Regions from separate parts of the Pantoea sp. Lij88 genome, predicted to be linked through region 2. Evidence: predicted binding sites of a transcription regulator. Region 2 holds the regulator's gene; each other region holds the start of a gene.
The links. The regulator CRP, encoded in region 2, controls carbon source genes, mostly activating them, when cyclic AMP is high. The targets are predictions, from matches to a motif close to ATGTGANNNNNNTCACAT.
Positions count from the first base shown of each region.

Region 1: PU624_RS20945 (nucleoside-specific channel-forming protein Tsx) is a predicted target of CRP. The motif match lies at 2,009-2,026, and genes of this name have one in related genera.
Region 3: PU624_RS02175 (maltoporin) is a predicted target of CRP. The motif match lies at 3,913-3,930, and genes of this name have one in related genera.
Region 4: PU624_RS09705 (YfcZ/YiiS family protein) is a predicted target of CRP. The motif match lies at 1,547-1,564, and genes of this name have one in related genera.

Region 1 is NZ_CP118269.1:3,645,159-3,650,811, reverse strand. It holds gene PU624_RS20955 (LysR family transcriptional regulator) at 1-318, shown strand, start outside; gene yjdN (VOC family metalloprotein YjdN) at 392-829, shown strand; gene PU624_RS20945 (nucleoside-specific channel-forming protein Tsx) at 949-1,815, opposite strand; gene PU624_RS20940 (sensor histidine kinase) at 2,095-3,450, opposite strand; gene PU624_RS20935 (response regulator) at 3,447-4,106, opposite strand; gene PU624_RS20930 (helix-turn-helix domain-containing protein) at 4,462-4,830, shown strand; gene PU624_RS20925 (LysR family transcriptional regulator) at 4,990-5,653, shown strand, end outside.
Region 2 is NZ_CP118269.1:417,624-423,276, forward strand. It holds gene argD (bifunctional acetylornithine/succinyldiaminopimelate transaminase) at 1-287, shown strand, start outside; gene PU624_RS05770 (YccS/YhfK family putative transporter) at 289-2,364, opposite strand; gene crp (cAMP-activated global transcriptional regulator CRP) at 2,422-3,054, opposite strand; gene PU624_RS05780 (OsmC family protein) at 3,358-3,762, shown strand; gene PU624_RS05785 (phosphoribulokinase) at 4,395-5,264, opposite strand; gene PU624_RS05790 (YheU family protein) at 5,326-5,544, opposite strand; gene PU624_RS05795 (hydrolase) at 5,549-5,653, opposite strand, start outside.
Region 3 is NZ_CP118267.1:414,045-419,697, reverse strand. It holds gene PU624_RS02195 (sensor domain-containing diguanylate cyclase) at 1-548, opposite strand, end outside; gene PU624_RS02190 (COG4705 family protein) at 1,289-2,062, shown strand; gene PU624_RS02185 (hypothetical protein) at 2,173-2,499, opposite strand; gene PU624_RS02180 (LacI family DNA-binding transcriptional regulator) at 2,684-3,754, opposite strand; gene PU624_RS02175 (maltoporin) at 4,020-5,282, shown strand; gene PU624_RS02170 (PTS sugar transporter subunit IIB) at 5,391-5,653, opposite strand, start outside.
Region 4 is NZ_CP118269.1:1,243,169-1,248,821, forward strand. It holds gene fadL (long-chain fatty acid transporter FadL) at 15-1,298, opposite strand; gene PU624_RS09705 (YfcZ/YiiS family protein) at 1,657-1,953, shown strand; gene fadI (acetyl-CoA C-acyltransferase FadI) at 2,111-3,421, shown strand; gene fadJ (fatty acid oxidation complex subunit alpha FadJ) at 3,421-5,517, shown strand.

The DNA.
Region 1 (5,653 bases), 720 kb from region 2:
GACTGGACGATGCCAACCCCGAAAGGCAGCTATTACCGTCTGCTGCACGATCTGTTTGGCGAGCGCGGCATGGCACCCAAAATCGTGGTGACCTGTGAAACCTTTATGGCCTGCACCAGCCTGGTGGCGCAAAGCGATTTCATCAGCATTCTGTCGGTCGACGTGATTGATGATCCGATTCTGGGCCGATCGCTGGTGGCGCTGGCGCTCGATGACCCTCTGCCGAAAGCCATCTTCTATCTGATTCAGCGCAAAGACACCACGCTGACCCCGATGAGCAGTTATATGGCACAACTTTTCCGCCGTTATTGTCAGTGAAATCAGGGAGTAAACTCGATCGTCTACACTCTTAAGGTACTGTAATAAATCCACCCGACAAATAGAGGTTACGATGCAAGTCAGTCCTTATCTGTTTCTCTATGGCCGTTGCGAAGAGGCTATCGACTTTTACCTGCAGGCGACCGGGGGAGAGCTGCTCTCTAAAATGAAATTCGGTGATATGCCGGATCAGGGTGAGCAGGTTGGCGATCAGTCTGCCGCGCCGCAGCCGCCAGAAAAGATTATGCATGCGCAACTGCGTATCGGTGACGGTGAGCTGATGCTGAGCGACGGCAATACTGAGAAGCCGCCAGCGTCTGAACATGCCGGTTATGCGGTCAGCCTGTCCACCAATGATGTCGAAAAGGGCAAAGCGTGGTTTGAGAAATTGTCGGCAGGCGGCAAGGTGACAACGGAGTGGCAGGAGACGTTCTGGTCGAACGGATTCGCGATGTTCATTGATAAGTTCGGCATTCCGTGGCGCATCAACGTTGAGAAGCCGCAGAACTAAAAGCGGGGCAGATGCAGCGCTTATCTGATAAGCCTGCAGCTGAAAAGCTGGCCCTGATGCGTGATGTCCTGAGCCAGCGTTCCTGCTAAACGGGCGGTTGTTGCAACCGCCCGCAACCATCAGAAGTTATAACCCGCCACCAGGTAGTAACCCCAGCCAGTCGATTTCACTTCAAATGGACCTTTACCGAAGTTCAGTTCCTGACCATCCGCCCACTGTCCGCCGTTGTGGAAATAACGCGCCACCGCAGAGAAGTGCCAGTGATCGTAACCCAGTGACAGAATGTGGCTGGAAGCGATGGAGTTGCTGGTGCGTGATGAACCGCCTTTTTCGTTGAGGTCAGAACCCCAGTCGAAGTTGGTGAAGCCCACATAGCCCAGATTACCGCCCCACAGCGTGGTGATTGGCACGAAGTATTTCACCTTGAAGCGATAGCCATCCCAGCTGTTTTCGTTCGCTGCGCCATAGTTTTCCCACTGGTATTTGGCGTAGACGTTCAGCGACAGGCCGACATCGCTGTGCGTATCGATATCGGTGCCCAGACCCATGTACCAGGTGTTCTGGCGGTTATCGCTGTTGCGGCCCATATCGTAGATGTAGTTGTTAGCGAAATACCACTCCTTGAACGGACCAAAGGCCAGGCTGGTGCCGGTCAGTTTGTCGATAGAGAAGCGCGGCTCAATCTCCATAAACATCGGTGAACCGTGGTCGAACACGCCGTTGGCATTGCTGTTGCCCACGCCGAAGAAGTTAGGCACGTCGAGATAGCCGTAGAAATCGAACCAGTCTTTCTTCGCAAACGCCTCATATTCCAGATAAACGTCGTTGTTAAACTGCGGTCCGAAACGCGTATGGTAGCTGCCTACCACGTTCACGCTCTGATGCCACCAGTCGGAGACATACTGCGGGTCGCTTTCAGCGGCCTGCGCAGCACCACTCAATGAACATGCCAGCACGGCACCTGCTATCAACGTTTTATATTTCATTATTATCAGCCACATGCTTTTGACCGCCGCACAGCAGACGCAGTCAGAGAGAAATCGGTCCCTAGATGGGAATGAGGGTTTCACAGCAAATAACAGCCAGTTCTTCAGCCCGCGTAGCGTGCCTGTAACAGATCGATAGAAAATAGATTTTGCTCACGTTTGTCAAAAAGTGTTGCATTACAATTCAGCTAAAATGTGACGTACTTCACAATAACGACGTGGATCGAACGGAACCAGGCAACCGTTTACGTTGTCTGGTTCGTGATCAAACGGCCGGGATCAGGGAAGGGTGACGCGGACCTGCAAACCACAAATAGCACCCTGTGGCGTCAGGCAATTGGAAAGGGCGACGTGAATCTGATGTTTCTGTGCGACGTTTCGCACAATCGATAATCCCAGCCCGCTGCCCTGGGCTTTAACGTCCGGGGAACGGGTAAAGCGATCAAACGCGCGCTCGATAAAGGATTCCGGCATGCCCGGACCGTTATCGACAATATCGACTACGGTCCTGCCCGCAACCCGATGCAGCAGCACATCGACCAGGCTGCCTTCCGGCGTGTGTAACATGGCGTTCCCAATCAGGTTATCGAACAGGCTGCGCAGCTCGGAGCGGCTGGCCTGCAGACGGTACTGCGTGGAGCCGTTAAAGCCGATATCGATGCCGCGTTTATCCGCCACCACCATCAGCTGCTCAATGCTCTCTTTCAGCAGATCTTCCAGGTCAATATGCTCAACGCTGGCCACCACGCTCTGGTCATCCTGACGCGAGACATTGAGTAGCTGCGTCACCAGATGACGGGTGCGGGTGACGCCCGCCTCCAGCTGGCTGAACTGCCGGCTCGCTTCGCCCGGCTGGATGTGCTGACGCAGGTTTTCCAGCTGCAACGTCACCGCCGTTACCGGCGTGCGCAGCTCATGCGCGGCATCTTCCAGGAACTGACGCTGCGACGACCAGGCTTCCCGCAGCTTATTCAGCAGCGAGTTGTAGGCGGCTACCAGCGGCAGGATCTCATCCGGTAAACCTTCCGGTGAGACATTGTGCGGATGATGCGTCTCCTGCGCCGCAATCTGACGCGAAGCGACCTGCAGATCCCGGGTGATCTTGCGCACCACCAGCCAGATCACCAGCAGTGACAGCGGCATCATCAGGATCATCGGAATGATCGCCGACAGCGCCCGCTTGACCATCGAGGCCTTCATGTAGCTGAGGTTGTGCATGACCTGGATGGTTTTGATCTCGCTGCCAGGCATGCCGGGCCGGGTGTAGATGCGCCACTCACAGTCGTCGCACTGACCGATATGCACATCATGATAGCCGCGCTGGTTTTGCAGCGGCGCCTGTAACTCCGGCCATGAGCTGGCCCGCAACTGGCCCTGATCGTCCCATAGCTGAACCACAAAAGCGCTCTTCGCCTTGTCCGGCGCAATAAGCATCGGCATCAGGGCGGGCATCTGTTTATTGGTGGACCAGGCATCAGCGATTTTTGCCAGCTGATCGTCCTTCATGGTGCCGACCATATCGCCGTAGCAGCTGAAGAAATACCAGGTGACGCCGCCGATCATCAGCAGGTGAATGATCAGCAGCGTAGAGAGAAGTTTGTTGCGCAGTGAGCGCATAAAGCGGAACGGTTTCATATCGCCGGTACCCGCCAGCCCAGCCCGCGCACGTTGCGGATGACATCGTTGTCCAGCTTGCGACGCATCCCGTGGATCAGCACATCCACCGCATTGCTGCTGACTTCATCGCCCCAGCCATAGATACGGTTTTCCAGCTGCTCGCGCGACAGAATGGCACCTGGCCGCTCCAGCAGGGCGTAGAGCAGGGCATATTCACGCGCCGTAAGCTGCTCGCGCTGGCCTTTGTAGAGTACTTCACGGGTCATCATATCCAGCTGGACATCGCCGCTACCCAGCACCGAGTCTGCTGCGCCGTGGCTGCGTCGGGTGATGGCGCGCATTCGGGCCATGACTTCCTGTAAATCGAATGGTTTAAGCAGGTAGTCGTCCGCACCGCTGTCGAGGCCCTGGATGCGCTGCGCCACCGTGTCGCGCGCGGTCAGAATCAGTACCGGCGTGGCATCGCCGCGCCCGCGTGCCCGGCGCAGCACCTGCAGGCCATCATCGCGCGGTAAGCCGAGATCGAGCAGCACGCAGCTGTAGCCGCCTTCACTCCAGGCATTCTGGGCATAGACGCCATCGCGCACCCAGTCGACCGACCAGCCCGCGCCCTCCAGTGCCTGCTGGAGGTTCGCGCCGATCATTTCATCATCTTCAACCAGTAACACGCGCATGGCTGATCTCCTTCATAAAGATAAGAGAGAGTTTACTTACCAATTGTTAGCCCAGAATTATCCTTCCGCCTTCATACTTCGCACTGTGGCGGCGTTGGCTGCTTTTGCTCACCCCAGTCACTGACTGATGTCAGCTCCCGGGGATTCGCGCATTCGCCGCCTTGCCACAGAATGACTCATTCAGGTAGGTAATGGTCATTTTCTATGACCGTGATTCCCCCCAAAGTCCCGCTGGCCGCGCCTTTCCGCTCCCGTTTCCGCCGTTGCTAATTCTGCGCTAATTTTCTGCTAATTAAGGGATAAATTTTAGCGGGTAGAGTGGCTCCACTGCACATCAGCATGAACAGGAGGAACCATGAATCAGCGCGAGTTTATTCGGAGTTTGCTGGACTGGATTGAGAACAACTTAGGACACGATCTGCATCTGGATGAGGTGGCGCGCCGCTCGGGCTATTCGCGCTGGCATCTGCAACGCCTGTTCCGCCAGCACACCGGCTTTTCACTGGCTGAATATATCCGGCAGCGGCGCTTAACCGAGTCTGCGCTCACGTTGCTGAGCAGCAACGAAGCGATACTGCAGGTGGCGATGAACTACGGCTTCGACACTCAGCAGGCCTATACCCGCACCTTTAAAAACTACTTTATGGTGACGCCAGGCCAGCTGCGCCGTCAGCGTCGCGTCGAGCCGGATCGGCTGCTGTTTCCACTGGCGATGGCCAGCTGATGCCTGATAAGACCTTCCCGTCACTGCATAAAGACGGGAAGGTCGGCCCGCACTCTCATCCTGCATCCCGCCCTGTTTTTTTTACCCGCCAGCCATAATCGCCTTGCCCGAACGTGTTAGTTTGTTGCCAGCATCCCTTTACTGTCGGAGTCGGGAAACATGGAAAACGGCGCGAATTTAACCGCCATGTTGGTATTTGCTCGGGTTGTGGAATTACAGAGTTTCAGTGAGGCGGCGCGTGCACTGGGCTGGTCTAAATCCCATGTCAGCCGGGAGATTGCCCGTCTGGAGTTGCGTCTCGGCATCCGGCTGCTGCAGCGCACCACCCGGCGGCTGGCGCTGACCGAGCAGGGCCAGGCGTACTATCCCTACTGCGTAAGGATGCTGGCTGAAGTCCAGCGCGCAGAAGCGTTCGTGCAGCAACTGCATCAGCAGCCCACCGGCCAGATCAGGCTGCAGGCGCCCGTTACCTTCGGCTGCCAGTGCGTGGTGCCCGTTCTGAATCGCTTTCTTCATCGCCATCTGCATATCAACGTCGATCTCGATCTGACCGATCGTAATCACGATCGGCTGGACGATCAGGTGGATCTGGCGATTGTGATCCGATCTCGCTCGCCGCAGCAGGGTAATTTCCGGGTGCTGAGCGATATCGAGTGGGGACTCTATGCCGCGCCCGCTTACCTGGCGCAGCGACCCGCCATCACGCATCCTGAGATGCTGCCGCGCCATGACCTGCTGATGTTTCACGGTCCGGCGCACACCGCCGCGCTGCCGTTCCGCCGTGATAAACAGCGGCTGGCACTGGACGTGCGCAGCCGTTTCC
Region 2 (5,653 bases):
AGATGCGTCGCCAGCACTTTGTTACGGCGCTGAAGGCCATCGACGCGAAGTATGATCTCTTCAGCGACATTCGCGGTAAGGGGCTGCTGATAGGTGCGGCGCTGAAACCTCAGCATGCAGGCAGATCGCGCGACATTCTGAATGCCGCCGCCGCTGAAGGCGTGATGGTGCTGGTGGCCGGAACCGACGTAATGCGTTTTGCGCCGTCACTGATTATCGAACCGGCCGACATTGAAGAGGGCATGAGCCGCTTCGCCACCGCCGTCGGCAAAGTGCTCAACGGCTGACTTAGTTTTTACGTAAGCGTCGGATCAGCCAGCGGCCATGTTGCGGTCGCTGGTTCCACGCCAGCGATGAAATGGTGTACATCACGCTCAGATGATCGAGAATGCGCCGCACATGCTGCTCCACCACCGTGATCGGTCCCTCAGTGATATTCTCCAGGTCATCCAGCAGGTTCACCTGCGAGCTTTCACCATCATATTCCAGCCGCTGCTGACACCGCTGCAGCGCGATTTCACAGGATTGCAGATAGCGTTCAGCCAGTGAGGCCGTCAGCATGGTGTGCTCGCGCGCCAGAATCGTTATCGCATTGATATGCTCGACAATAAACTGGCTGTGCGTGACCCAGAGCCGCATATCACTCAGATAGCGGGCGTTGAATGCCGGTTCCTGCATCGCCTGATTGAGTGAGTTAAACAGCGCATTGTGAGCCTGATTCACCTTCACGCGCTGATAAGCCAGTTTCTCGGGTGACTGTTCGTCGCCCAGCAACAGCCGCAGCGCATCCTGATAGGTTTCCAGCGCGTCATGGGCATTCTGCCGCAGTAAGCCGCTCTGCCACTGCGGCCACAGCCACAGCATCCCGCCAAAGGCGATCAGACAGCCCATCAGCGTATCCATCAGTCGCGGCAGCAGAAACTGCGCGCCATTCAGCGACAGCAACTGCAGCGAGTAAACCGCCGTGACCGTAAAGCCAATCATCGACCAGCCATAGAACTGGCGGGTAAAGCGATAGCTGATAAAGGTTATTGCCAGCATGATCATCAGCACCAGCGACTCCGGCACGGCCAGGCGCAGCGTGGCGGCCGCGATGACCAGACCGGCAAAGGTGCCCAGCGCCCGGTGCTGAATGCGGACACGGGTGGCGCTGTAGCCGTTCTGGCTGACGAACATAATGGTCATCAGGATCCAGTAGGGCTTAGGGATGTTGAAGAACAGCGCCAGCGCGCTGCCCAGCATCAGCATGACCGCAAAGCGACCGGCCGTGCGCAGCGCCGACGAGCGAAACGAGAGATAACTGCGCAGCGCCGGTAACAGCGGCAGACGGCGCTGGCGGTCCGCCATCAGATCGCGCTGATACAGGGGTTTCTGGGTGCGCAGGACCCGCGCAATGCGGTTGAAGTGGTAAAGGCAGAAGTTACCTACCGGATTGTCGGGATGCTGATGGGCGATCTTCTCCAGCGCGCCGAGCTGTTTATCCATCGCAAAGCGATCGGGTAGCTGGTGATAAAGGATGTTATCCGCCAGCACCCGCAGCCGGGCCGAGATGGTTTTGGCATTCCAGCGGATGACCGCTTCGGCATGGCTCTGTTCGACCAGCTTCTGCACCTCTTCCGGCCGATGCAGGCTGACTGAGATGTGCTCCTGCAGATCCAGCGCCACCTGAAAGGCGCGCGTCAGCCGCTTATGGCTGTGATCGCGGCTGGCCGACAGCATGTGCATCTGCTGATAACAGGTGTTGATCAGATCGACCACTTTCTGCTGACGCGCCAGCAGCGGCGGCAGGGCCTTTTCCGGATCGGTGAGCTGAGTCAGCAGGGTATATTTAGCGTCGCAGTAGTTAGCCAGCTCGCGGTAGATGAGGCTGAGGCTCTCGCGCATCGGCTGCTCTTTCCACAGCCAGAACCAGAACCAGTTAAACACCCCATACCAGAGCGTGCCGCCGATATAGAGCAGCGGGGTGACATAGATGGGCATGCGGCCAATCAGGCTGAGGGTAAAGATAGCGGCGATAAGGGTGCCGGGCAGCAGGCGGCCATGCAGCGGACTGATTTCACCGGTGACGCCGAGCAGCAGGGGCATGGCGAAGAGGATCAGCGGCAGTGGGATAGCATGCAGGGTGAGCCACTGAATGAGAAAGCTGCCGAGGGCAAACAGGCTGCCGCCAACAATGAGACGTTTGAAGAAGCGTTTATGCGGGGTATCCAGACCGGCGATGTTGCAGCAGGCGGGCACTAAGGAGAACAGCAGACCTTTTTGCAGGTCGCCAGCCAGCCAGCCCAGCGCCACCGGCAGACAGAGCACCAGCGTTTGCCGCAAGGCGTAGTTAACTTCAGGATGGTAAATGATTCGACGCCACATCGGCCCAACACAAACAATAACGGCGTGATGTTGCCATCACGCCGTGGGTGACAGGAATTAACGGGTGCCGTAAACGACGATGGTTTTGCCGTGTGCGGAGATCAGGTTCTGATCTTCCAGCATCTTCAAAATACGGCCCACGGTTTCGCGTGAACAACCAACAATCTGGCCAATTTCCTGACGAGTGATTTTAATTTGCATGCCGTCGGGATGCGTCATGGCATCTGGCTGTTTCGCCAGGTTGAGCAGGGTCTGTGCAATGCGCCCGGTGACGTCGAGGAAAGCGAGGTTACCCACTTTTTCAGACGTGACCTGCAGGCGACGCGCCATCTGCGATGAGAGTCGCATCAGGATGTCGGGGTTAACCTGGATCAGCTGACGGAATTTCTTGTAAGAAATCTCCGCCACTTCGCACGCGCTTTTCGCACGTACCCAGGCGCTGCGCTCCTGGCCTTCTTCGAAGAGGCCAAGCTCACCAATGAAATCGCCCTGATTCAGGTAGGAAAGAATCATCTCTTTGCCTTCTTCATCTTTAATCAGAACCGCGACGGAACCTTTCACGATGTAGTAAAGCGTTTCAGCTTTTTCACCTTGGTGAATCAGCGTACTTTTGGATGGATACTTGTGAATATGGCAATGGGACAGGAACCATTCGAGTGTAGGGTCTGTTTGCGGTTTGCCGAGAACCATTCGCTATTATCCTCTGTTGTAATCGTGCCCAAAATACAGGGGGCAGTTTTCCCTGTCAGGCGGTGAAAGCTTCAAGCGTTTCCATTTCAGGAAATCATTCGGGCCGCATCAGGCGCAGTGCGCATCATCCTTCCCGGCTTCGTCATCGGGTGACGAAAAATATTTTCAGCACTGTTTGTAGCACAGCTTTTGCCGACTGTCTTCTGTTGTCTCGCTTCAGCTACAGGCGGATTTCTCTGGATTGCTGTTTACCAGGCGAAAGCGTACTCTGGCGACAAAACAGCGTATTCCGGAGCAAAAATCATGCAGGCAAGAGTGAAATGGGTAGAAGGGCTGACATTCCTCGGAGAATCCTCATCCGGCCACCAGATACTGATGGATGGCAATTCGGGTGATAAAGCGCCCAGCCCAATGGAGATGGTGCTGATGGCGGCCGGTGGATGCAGCGCGATTGATGTGGTTTCAATTCTGCAAAAAGGCCGCAATGATGTGGCTGATTGTGAAGTAAAACTGACCTCAGAACGTCGTGAAGAGGCGCCGCGAATCTTTACGCACATCAACCTGCATTTTATCGTGAGTGGTAAAGCGCTCCAGGATAAAGCGGTCTCACGCGCCGTGGATCTTTCTGCTGAAAAATATTGCTCGGTGGCCATCATGCTGGGTAAAGGTGTGACGATGACGCATAGCTATGAAGTGGTTGAGCTGTAATGGCCGCAGGGATCATCGCAGACCTGTTAACTTCACTTCTAGTGTCTGATGCAGGTTGCTTTAAGACTGTGCCTGCGCAGAGAACCGGGTCAGATCGGAAAGACACAAAAACCGCCATCCATGGCATGCTCGGCCCGCGCGATTACGCACCTCATCCCTGAGGTGCGCCCGTTGCCGGGCCAACGCGTTGCGTTGTTCAAAAACGCTCCCGGCGTTTTTGTCCCAGGCGCGGGACGCTTTCCTCTTCTGACCCGGTTCCCTGCGTGTTGAGCTTATCTGTTGCTGTCAGATTCTTTGTATGCAGGTTTTGTTTGTAGCGGCCTTACTGAAACCGGATGCGGTTGCCGGACGTGAAGCGAAGGGAGCATACGCCTGTAGCAAAGCATAGCGGGCCAGGGACAAAAACGCCGGGAGCGTTTTTGAACAACGCAACGCGTTGGCCCGGTACGGGCGCACCTCAGGGATGAGGTGCGTAATCGCCCGCGCTGAGCCTGCCAGGGATGGCGGTTTTGCGTCTTTGCGAAAGGCGTATGCTCCCTGCAGCCTGCTCAGCAGTAAGCCTTTATCCGCAGAAAAGCCGGTTTTAAATTTTGCGAAAGGCATCTGCTATCTGAGGGTTTTTTGCTGACCTCTTACTCTATCCGTTTACCTTCCATCAGCCGTTTTACCAGCGGGCCCATGATCAACTCCATCGCCAGACCCATTTTGCCGCCGGGCACGACGAGCGTATTAATGTGCGAGATAAACGATCCCTGCAGCATCGCCAGCAGATAGGGGAAGTCGATATCTTCCAGCGCCTGAAAGTGAATCACTACAAAGCTCTCATCCAGTGACGGAATGGCGCGGGCCGCGAACGGGTTTGAGGTGTCGACGGTCGGGACGCGCTGAAAGTTAAGGTGTGTGCGTGAGAACTGTGGCGTGATGAAGTTGATGTAATCCTCCATCGAGCGCACGACGGAATCCATCACCGCTTCGCGTGAATGACCGCGCTCGCCGGTGTCGCGCACCAGCTTCTGAATCCACTCCAGGTTAACAATCGGCACCACGCCAACCAGCAGATCGACCTGTTCCGCGACGTTGTGCTGCGCCGTCACCACGCCGCCGTGCAGTCCTTCATAAAAAAGAATGTCGGTGTTCTGCGGCAGTGGCTGCCAGGGCGTAAAGGTGCCGGGCACCTGATTCCACGGCACCGCTTCATCGTAGGTGTGCAGATATTTACGCGACTGCCCCTGTCCGCTTTGACCATACTCTTTAAAGCTCTGCTCCAGCAGACCAAAGTCATTGGCTTCCGGGCCGAAATAGCTGACATGACGTCCTAAATCGCGCGCCTTACGAATCGCCATATCCATTTCAGGGCGGGTAAAACGGTGAAAACTGTCACCTTCCAGCTCGGCCGCATGGAGATCGAGCTGCTGAAAGATTTTGCGAAACGCGAGGCTGGTGGTGGTGGTTCCTGCGCCGCTGGAACCGGTCACCGCGATAATGGGATGACGTGCAGACATAGAAAAGCTCCCTGTGAGGTCGGGCGATGAGCATTGTTATCATGAAATGGTGCCGGGTGCATCAGCCACGAAATTCTTTGCGCGGCATGATATTGACCGATTCATGCAGTTCCGACCACACCAGCACGACTTCGCCGGTTTCCAGCTGACGTCGCACATCAGCCACCTTGTCCAGCAGGCTGCGTTCCTGCTCGCCGTAGTCTGTGCCTTCGCGCAGCACAAAGGTTTCAATCAGATTTTCAAGGGTCTCAGGTGAGACCTGTTGCCAGGGAATAATCACGAGATCAGTTATCCAGAAAAGGGGCGATCCACTGCGGGATGCGCTGTTCCAGCCACATTTCAGGCTGGCGTAACGTCCCGCCGACAAAACCTACGTGGCCGCCGTGGGG
Region 3 (5,653 bases), on a different replicon from region 2:
TCAGTGGCTAATCCGCGATCGTCGGGATGCAGGAAATCCACCACCATCTGGCCGACGACTTCTTCGGCAGTCCAGCCAATCATTTCGCTATAAGAAGGCGAGATGGAAACGTAACGGCCTTCCGCGTCGCAATGGGCAATCAGATCGGTGCTGTTTTCAATTAACAAACGATATTCTGCTGCGGTGCGCAGTGCATCTTCCAGCGCCTTACGCTGTCCGGTCACATCAAGAATGAAGCCGTTATATTGCAGGTGAGATGTACCAGGCTGGGCGTCCGGTAAGCCGGACAAAAGCACACGGCGCGTCTTGCCATCCAGACAGTGGATCGGCACTTCGATATGAAAAGGGGTCAGCATTTCCAGCGCGGCAGTCAGTTTCAGCGCGATTTTCGCATCGTCATCAGCCTGCGCCAGCCTCAGCCATGAACTCAGCGTCACGCCCTTCAGTTCAGGCATCAGACCCGCCGGGCTTGCCTGACTGGCGACGCAGATACCCTGGGCGTCTGTAGACCAGACAGCGGTAAAAGAGGGTTTGATCATTGTGTTCATGGCGGCCGACTCCGATGTCGCTGACGATATTAAATAAGCTCAATACCCGTCGCTACAGACCTGATTATAACCGTTATTGCCCGCCTGAAGCTGAAGGCGGCTCCGGGGGCAGGTTCATCATTGCAGGAATAACCACCATCAAACGCTGGCTGAAACCGGAACCTCTGCGGCTGCAGTTTCTGAGATGCCATTTCCCTATGGTTCTTCGCAAAACGTCTATGACAGTATGCAGTGTCAGAAGTATGAGCCTGAGGTTATCGGCTCATCTGGCCTCAATCTTTAATGACAGCGTGATATCTCAGCGATGAGGAAACGTAGTGTTTTCAGCTTGTCTGAGTCCCTGTACGTCACCGGCGATTTCTGTTTCATCCTTCTTCATCTGTCGGGAGCAACTGGCTAAACCCGAAAAGAATGCACAGTCACCTTATAATTCTTTAATTTTATTTCTTTTAGCGACCTGTCAGCCAGAAGCGTGTTGTAGCGCACCTCAGATAACCCGTCACAGGCCAGGTTCACTTATTCCCTGCTGGAACACATAAATTAACATTGAATACAGCGTGATATGTGCTTCCCGTCTGAACCGTGTTTGACCTCCGAGTATTTTCACCGCGACCAGAACGCCGTGAAAACATTTTGAATAAACCCTCAACCCATTCCTGCAGCTTAATCTTTCCTTAAGATTAATCCTATAACCTCTCCACTGTATTAGCCCATGTTGGGCTTTTCCGGAGTATCACCCTATGCAAAATAACAACACAGCCTCTCACGCTCTGAGTAAAGTTCCGGCCGTTACCGCGGCTTTCTGGTTAACCAAAATCGCTGCAACTACCCTGGGTGAAACCGGCGGCGATGCGGTGACTATGTCGATGAATCTGGGGTACCTGACCGGAACACTGATTTTCGCCATCATCTTTCTGATCGCGGTGGTCGTGCAGATCAACCGTCACAGCTTCAACAAATGGATTTACTGGTTTACCGTGGTTGCCACCACTACGGTCGGCACAACGATGGCAGATTTTGCCGATCGCTCACTGAACATTGGTTATCTGGGTGGCACCCTGCTGCTGAGCACACTGCTCATCCTCTCGCTCTTCCTCTGGAAAATCACCTGCGGTACGGTCGCAGTGAGTTCGGTGAACAACGCGGTTACCGAGAGCTTTTACTGGGTCACTATTATGTTTTCCCAGACGCTGGGCACGGCGTTAGGTGACTGGACAGCAGACACAGAAGGTCTGGGCTACGATGGCGGGATACTGCTGTTTGTTGGCGCGCTGGTGATCATCTGGGCGGCCAGTCGCTTTACCTCACTTTCACGCACTGCGCTTTTCTGGGCGGCCTTTATCCTGACCCGACCTCTGGGTGCCGTTGTCGGCGATTTCCTGGATAAACCCCTTGCCTCAGGCGGACTGGCGCTGAGTCGCTACGGTGCCTCGCTGACGCTGGCACTGATCATCATCGCCTGCCTGGTGGTGCTGCCACAGCGCCCGGCCATGAAAACGGCAGCGGCCAATTAAAACAGCGCGACCGCCAGACCGACAGGCAACGCATTCATACGCGCTATCAGGGCCGCCAGCAATGGCGGCTTTTTTAATCTCTGTTGCATCGTAACCCAAAGATTGCCAAATCAGACTGGACGTTCAAAGGAGATGAAATGGCTATCGGGCGCGGCGGAAAGTACCGGAAGACGCTCTGCAGGCTCCTGCAGATTCACCCGAAAGGCGGTGTTACTGGCATCAAGGCAGACGGTTCTCAGATGCCGGTTACAGATAAACCATATTTCATCGCGGTCATTTGAAAGAATGTAGTAGGCATCTGAAGTTTCAGAGGGGTTAAAACATCCCAGCGCGCGATATGCCGTCTGCGGGGTAAAGCCACTGGAAAGCGGCAGCGGCCTGGGGCCATGCGCTAACTCTTCAATCCTGAGGTAAAGTCCCTGTTCGAGCCACAACATAATGTCACTCCCTGAAGCCAGAGAAAGCGGGCTGAATGTATCGGTAGCCTTACCGCGCATCAGTATGCACGTCGCTACAGCATCAGACGACCAGGTAAGTTGTCCGACATTCAGAATAATTGTCCTGATCTGAGCATAGCAGCGGTGCGTTCATGTGCTTTTTTTATCTTCATGGATTGCCGTACTACTCAAGCTTGCTTGCGAGCAGCCGTAGCTGTTCGGCTATCTGCTTTAAATCGCGCTGCTGCTGCCCGGCGCTGCCGGTCGAACTGCGCACCACCAGCTTTGCGGGCAGAATCGAGGAGGAGCGCTGCTCATCCTGCTCACTGGCTAACAACAGACGCGCAACCGCCTCCTTGCCCTGCAAATCCAGATCCAGCGACACCGTCGTCAGCGCCGGATGGAAGAAGGCGCTTTCATAGGTGTCATCATAGCCAATCACCGAAATCTGACCCGGCACCGCCACGCCGCGCTGATGCAGCGCGCTCAGCACACCCAGCGCCATCTGATCGTTACCCACCAGCAGCGCACTAAACTCCGGCGCTTCCCGCAACAGTTGCAGCACGCCGTTATACCCACTCTGGGCATCCCAGTTGCCGTGACTGACACTGACGGGCTTCAGCCGGTAACTTTCCAGCGTATCCAGCCAGCTCTTTAACCGCAGATTGGCGGAGACGGACTGCTCAGGCCCGGCCAGCAGCGCAAATTCGCGATGCCCCTGTTCATAGAGATATTTAACGCTGGCGCGGGTGCCATCAGCCGGGTTAAACGAAACGTTAAACACCGAGCTGTAGGGATCCACATCCAGGAACAGGCAGAGGATGTCTTCGTTCTCCTGCACAATCTTTTCAGCGTCGCTGCTCTCCAGCGGGACGTTGATGATGACCTTATCCACCCGCTGAGACTTCAGCTCATTGATACAATTCTGCAGACTTTGATTGACGTTCTCATCAATCATGGCAATCAGCACCTGATAGTCCGCTGCGTTGGCATAACGTTTCACCGCAGCGGCCACCTGTGATGGCGCATGTAAAGCCAGCGATGTGGTCACCAGACCCAGCGTCGTACTCTGCTTCCCCACCAGCTGCTGCGCCAGTCGGTTAGGCACGTAGCGCAGGGTCTCAATTGACTGTTCCACCTTGCGCCGCGTTGATTCCGAGACATTTGCCGACTTATTCAGAACCCTTGATACCGTCTGATACGACACGCCAGCATGACGGGCGACGTCCTCTAAGGTGGCATTTTTTGATTTCATAATTCGCATCTCTGATGACCGATAGCGGAATGGTATCACAGGCAGTAGTTAAGCCAGACTGTCGCAGTCACATTGCGCGAATAAAAAATAAAAGTAATACCTTCACATAGTAAAATTTGGTGATCTGATTCACTAATCGTTACAAATACCGCCACTTTATTTGCAGTGCATCACACATTATCGCGATTTTGTTTGTCACCAATCTGACAAAAGGCGTTTACTGCCGCTGTCATGTGAACGTATTACAAATAAAATTGAGGATAACATGGAAACAAGGTTACGTACTGCTGCTGTGGCGCTTGCTGCGGCCCTGACCTCCCCGACGCTCTATGCCGCTATCGACAACATTGATTTCCATGGCTATCTGCGTGGTGGCGTGGGCGTATCGCAGGATGGCGGTATTGAAGAGTATCAAAAGAACAAGGTGGGCCGTCTGGGCAACGAAGCCGACACCTATGGCGAGGTTGAACTTGGCAGCGAGGTCTACAAAAAGGATGATGTCAGTTTCTACGTCGACACCATGGTCAGCATGTTCTCCGACGGCTCTAACGATAACGAAACCACCTTCGGCGACGACGCACAGTTTGGTTTACGTCAGCTGAACCTGCAGATTAAAGGGCTGGTGCCGGGTGACAAGGATGCGGTGATCTGGGGCGGTAAGCGCTACTACCAGCGTCACGATCTGCACATCATTGATACCAAATACTGGAATATCTCCGGCTCGGGCGCCGGTATCGAAAACTACACGCTGGGTCCGGGCGCTATTTCATTTGCGTGGATTCGTGGCGATGCGAATGACGTGGATTACCGCGTCGATGGCGATAACGACGTCAACATCAACTACCTCGATCTGCGCTATGCCGGCTGGACACCCTGGAGCGGCGCGTGGACGGAGTTCGGTATTGATTACGCGATGCCGAACACCACCAACAAACAGAAAGAATATGGTGGCCTGTATGACGCGGATAACGGCGTTATGGTCACCAGTGAAATCAGTCAGGACGTGTGGGGCGGCTATCAGAAACTGGTGTTCCAGTACGCCAACAAAGGCCTGGCGCAGAACATGATTTCGCAGGGCGGCGGCTGGTATGACATGTGGAACGATACCCAAAACGCCACCGGCTACCGCGTGATCAACACCGGCCTGCTGCCGATTACCGACAAGTTCTCCATTAATCAGGTCTTCACCTGGGGTTCAGCGGATGATGTGACCGCGCAGACCAGCAAAAGTACCCTGCTGTCGCTGGTGGGCCGGGGACAGTATCAGTTCACCCAGTATGTTCGCGGCATTGGCGAGGTCGGCAGCTTTTGGCAGAAAGATGAGAACAAAGTGGGCAGCGACTACAGACAGGCGGGTCAGAAATATACGCTGGCGCTGGGCCTGGCAGCCGGTCCCGAGTTTATGTCACGTCCGGAACTGCGTCTGTTTGCCTCTTACCTGAATGACTCAGAAGATGGACATAGCTTCAAAGACAACACCAGTAACAACACCTGGAACTTCGGCGTACAGGTCGAAGCCTGGTGGTAACCACGCAGTCTCCTCATTGTGATCATTGTTAAGCTCTTATGCAGGGGCTTATTTGGATAACCGGCGACGGTTATCCATTTTTTTTACTTCGTATTTTACAGCGGCGTGTTATTCCGGCCTGAAGAAACGGGCTTCGAGAAGCTGACGCAGCTGGTCAGACTGCTTACCAAAGATCGCATGAACCTCATGCCCCAGAATCACTACGCCAATCGCTCCGGCTTTCTGCAATCCCGCCGTATCCACCGCCTTCAGCGACCTCACCTTCACGCGAAGCCGCGTTAAACAGGCGTCTACCTGCTCAATATTCTCACGTCCGCCAAAGCAGTTCACCAGACGCTCCAGGAGCTCACTGTCTACTTCAAGCTCTTCCA
Region 4 (5,653 bases), 830 kb from region 2:
ATCGCGCTATCCAATCAGAACTTGTAGTTAAAGTTCGCGCCGTAAAGCCAGGCCTTGCCTTCAGAGGTAAAGGTGTAAGGACCTTCTTTCACCGTCACTTTCTGTCCATGCATATAAGAGAGGCCTAAATCCACCGAGGCATTATCGTTAAAGGCATAAGATGTACCGGCGCTCAGCCATAACCGATCCTGGTCCGGGATAGAGATAGAACGCTTATCCGCCGGAACCGGGCTATCATCAAACGCAATACCGGTACGGAAAGTCCAGTTCTTGTCGTAGGAATAGGTGGTGCCCAGTGCAATGCGGTACGCATCACGGAAGCCTTCATCTTTATAGAACAATGTCTGGCCGTTTGAACCGGTCGCTTTCAGCTCCTGGAACTGGCTCCAGCTGGTATACGCCATGCTGTAGTGGACCGCCCACTGCGGTGCCACTTTATGCCAGCCCGACACTTCCCACATCTCTGGCAGATTCAGGGTTAACGCGCCCGGAACGGTAGTGCCGTTAGTGCCATAAGGTACACCTGACACAGCCGGATCGTTCACCGCATTCAGCCGGGATGAAAGGCTGCTTTTGTAATCGCCATCAAAGTCGACTTTCACTTCTGAACGATAGGTAAAGCCGAAGCGGTTATTCTCATCCACTTCATAAAGGACGCCGGCATTCCAGCCGTAGCCCCACTCATCGCCCTTCAGATGGGCAACCTGCGTATCAGCCGGAACCCCCAGCCTTGCGCCTGACTCTCCGGCATAGCGTTCAATCTTCGCTTTGGCATAAACCGCATCAAAACCGACACCCACACTAAAATGTTCATTCAGGCGGTAAGCGGTGCTGAGATTAAAATTGCCGGTCATCAGGTCGGTTTTACCGCCGTAACCGCCCGCGGTGTAGCCATTATTAAACTCTGTTGCTAAGCCATAATTAGACGTTGCAGACGCGCCAATCCACCACTGATCGTTGATCGGCTGGACGTAATGAATATTGGGGATCCACTGATTCGGCGCAATATTATTCGCATCCAGGCTGCGTCCACTCGGACTGCGACCACTGATGTTGACATCCGGCGCAATATAAACCGCACCGATAGAAAATTCCGGACGATCCATTAACGCCATCGTCGCCGGGTTACGGCTGGCTGACGCCGCCGTATCGCCCATTGCCCCTTCGCCTGAATATGCGCGACCTAAACCAATCGTAGAAAACTCATTTAACTGAAACCCAGCTGCGTAAACGTGTGAAGAGACAAGCGCCACTGCAGCCGCCACGGCTGACTTTGCAAACAGGTTTTTATGGTTCATGACCACAACCTCATGTGAATTATTATTTAACGCTATAACGTCGCGTAACAAAGGACGGCGGATTGTAGGGACTGATGTAAAACGCACATATCAGACCAGTGCGGAGAGTATAGGTCCGACCTGTGTACATGTTGCAATATTGTTTTTAAAATATTTCAGGGTTGATCGCTTAAAATTCGATCTGCTTAACAAAACGGCCCCGATTCTGCACAGCATACCGATTCCAGTTTGTTCTGGATCAATTTTTATTGTGATATTCGTCGCTTAGGGCCGTGCACGTGGCGCATCTTTCGTCGAGCAGGTAAAATTTCGGCCATAAAATCGCGCAACCCGCCAGATCGCTGGTCAGGAGAATGAAATGACTGATGCCATTAAAAAATGCAGTGCGACCGAAACTGCAGCCTGTTGCTGTGTTGATGTGGGCACGGTAATGGATAACACCGATTGCACTGCCAGCTGGTCGGAGTGGTTTGCGCAGCGTGCCGATGCGGAAGCCAAATTGGCGCAGCTCACCCGGCGAGCCCGCGAGGTAGAATCTGAACCCTGCGTCATTGAATCGCGCTTCAGCGACGTGAATCAGGGTGTGCAGCTGGATATCGATTTCACCTTCAGCTGCCAGGCTGAAACGATGATTTTTCAGCTCGGTTTGCGTTAAGTCCCAGACGCCGCATTAATGCGGCGTTTTTCATTTTCGTGTTTCCCTTCGCACTTTTTCCTTTCCGATATTGGCGGCTCACCCGCTTGTGGTTAACACTGATCAGGTCAGACCTCTTCAGGCAATGATGCCACAGTCCCAGCCACAGGTGAGAACAATGAGCAAAGCGCAGCCGCTGCTGACGCGTGATGGTGAACGCATCGCAATAACCCACGGATTACGCACCCCTTTCCTGCGCCAGGCGACCGGCTTTCATGGCATTCCCGCCATTGAGTTAGGACGCATGGTGGTCAGCGAATTAATGGCGCGCAGTGAACTGCCCGCTGAGGTGATCGAACAACTGGTCTTTGGTCAGGTCGTGCAGATGCCGGAAGCGCCGAACATTGCGCGTGAAATTGTATTAAGCAGCGGGCTGAGTGTGAATACCGATGCCTACAGCGTCAGCCGTGCCTGCGCCACCAGTTTCCAGGCGGTAGCGAATGTGGCAGAAAGTCTGATGGCGGGCACTATTTCTGCAGGCATTGCCGGTGGGGCGGACTCCTCTTCGGTGCTGCCCATCGGCGTCAGTAAAACGCTGGCCCGCGCGCTGGTGGATCTTAACAAAGCCCGCAGCGTCGGGCAGAAATTACAAATCCTGCGACGGCTGCGTCCGCGCGATCTGCTTCCGGTGCCGCCCGCGGTGGCGGAGTATTCGACCGGCCTGCGTATGGGCGACACGGCAGAGCAGATGGCCAAGAGTCACGGCATAACCCGTGAGGCACAGGATGCGCTGGCGCTGCGCTCCCATCAGCATGCCGCCAGAGCCTGGCAATCCGGAGTACTGAATCAGGAAGTGATGGCCGCCTTTGTGCCGCCGTGGAAAACCGCCATCGATCAGGACAATAACGTCCGCATGAACGCCAAAGCGGAGGATTACGCCCGGCTGCGTCCGGCATTTGATCGCCAGCACGGCAGCGTGACGGCGGCCAACAGCACGCCACTGACCGATGGTGCGGCCGCTGTGATTCTGATGCGCGAGGGCCGCGCCCGCGAACTGGGTCTCAGCCCGCTGGGCTATCTGCGCAGCTACGCCTTTACCGCCATCGGGGTGCAGCAGGACATGCTGCTGGGCCCGGCGTACGCGTCACCGCTCGCCCTGGATCGCGCTGGCATTTCTCTGGCCGATCTGACCCTAATCGATATGCATGAAGCGTTTGCCGCCCAGACGCTGAGCAACCTGCAAATGTTTCGTGATGAGCGCTTCGCCCGTGATGTACTGAATCGTCCGCATGCGCTGGGCGAAGTGAATGAAGAGCGCTTTAACGTGCTCGGCGGTTCAATCGCCTATGGTCACCCTTTTGCCGCCACGGGCGCGCGCATGATTACTCAGACGCTGAATGAATTACGCCGCCGGGGTGGCGGATTAGGCCTGGTCACCGCCTGTGCAGCAGGTGGTCTGGGTGCGGCAATGGTTCTGGAGGCCGAATAATGGAGCAGAATGCGTTTCATCTGAAGATGCGACTGGATCACGTCGGCATCATCACGATCGATGTCCCTGGCGAGAAGATGAACACCCTCAAAGCGGAGTTTGCCGGGCAGATCACCGCCATCATTGCAGAGGCGCGGCGCGATCCGCAGCTGGCGGGCCTGGTGTTGATCTCCGGCAAACCAGACAATTTTATCGCGGGCGCGGACATCAGCATGATCGATCGCTGTAAGAGTGCGCAGGAAGCCGAAGCGCTGGCAAAACAGGGCCAGGAAGTGATGGCGATGCTCGACGCGCTGCCGTTCCCGGTGGTCGCGGCGATCCACGGTGCCTGCCTGGGCGGCGGGCTGGAACTGGCGCTGGCCTGCGATGCGCGCATCTGCTCGCTGGATGATAAAACCCGTCTGGGATTGCCGGAAGTGCAGCTTGGTTTACTGCCTGGCTCCGGCGGCACTCAGCGGCTGCCACGCTTAATCGGCGTGCAGCAGGCGCTGCCGCTGATTCTGACCGGCAAAACGCTGCGCGCTAAGCAGGCCCGTAAGCTGGGCGTGGTCGATGATGCGGTGCCGCAGGCGATTCTGCTGGAAACGGCTATCGCGCGGGTGAAAAAGGGCAAGGTCAGTGGACGCACGCTGCCGCTGCGCGACCGTCTGCTGCACGGTCCGGTGGGCCGACAGGCACTGTTTGCGCTGGCGACCCGGCAGACAGCAGCCAAAACCCAAGGTAACTATCCGGCGGCAAACCGCATTATCGAGGTGGTGCGCATCGGGCTGGAGCAGGGCAGCCGCGCCGGACACGACGCCGAAGCGCGTGCCTTTGGTGAACTGGCGATGACGCCAGAGTCTGCTGCGCTGCGCGGGATCTTTTTCGCGACCACGGCCATGAAAAAGGAGCGGGGCGGTGAAGCTGAGCCCGCCACGGTTAAGAGCGTTGCTATTCTCGGCGGCGGCCTGATGGGCGGCGGCATCGCCAGCGTCACCGCGATCAACGCGGGCTTGCCGGTGCGGATCAAAGATATCAGCCTGGAGGGCGTGAACCATGCGCTGAAAACCAGCTGGGAACTGCTGAGCAAAAAGGTCAAACGACGCCAGCTCTCACCGGCACAGCGTCAGCAGCAGATGGCCCGTATCACGGGCGGCATCGATTATCAGGGCTTCTCACAGCGTGACGTGTTGATCGAAGCCGTATTCGAAGATTTAGCCCTGAAGCAGCAGATGGTCAGCGAAGTGGAAGCACACTGTCAGCCGCACACGTTGTTTGCCTCGAACACCTCTTCGCTGCCGATTGAGGAGATCGCCGCTAAGGCGCAGCGTCCGGAAAACGTTATCGGTCTGCACTACTTCAGTCCGGTTGAGAAGATGCCGCTGGTGGAAGTGATCCCCCATCTGAACACTTCAACCGCAACGCTGGTGACAATTGTGGCGCTGGCGCGCAGCCAGGGTAAAACCCCGATAGTGGTGGCAGACAAGCCAGGTTTCTATGTGAACCGCATCCTGACGCCCTATATAAATGAAGCGATGCGTTGCCTGCTGGAGGGCGAGCCGATTGAGCATATTGATCGGGCACTGGTGAAGTTTGGTTTCCCGGTCGGCCCGATTCAGCTGCTGGATGAGGTCGGTATCGACGTCGGCAGCAAAATCAGCCCCATCCTGCATCAGGCCTATGGTGAACGCTTTGCCGCGCCTGCCGCTTTTGATGCGGTGCTGAAGGATGGCCGCAAGGGACGTAAAAACAGTAAAGGCTTTTATCGCTATGACCAGCCGCGCTGGCAGCGTAAAAAACCGGACGCCTCGCTGTATACGTTGCTGAAGGTCACGCCGCAGGCACGGCAGAGTGAAACGCAGATTGCTGAACGCTGCGTGATGATGATGCTGAATGAGGCGGCCCGCTGTCTTGATGAGCAGGTGATTCGCTGCGCGCGCGATGGCGATATCGGTGCGGTGTTTGGCATCGGCTTTCCGCCATTTCTGGGCGGTCCGTTCCACTACATGGACAAACTGGGGGCGGCGGAAGTCGTCAACAGGTTAACCCGGCTTACGCAGCAACACGGGGAACGATTTACCCCCTGCGAAGCGCTGAATGAGGCGGCCAGAAAATAGACGAAATTTTACATTTCTGCTGAAAATGGAATAACCAATCCGATTCAGCGGCTTAGAAAAGCGCCGCCAGAATGTGCGGCGCAGCATGATTCTGAGAAGTGCTTATTTAATAAACAACCGGTTGACTATACTGAAG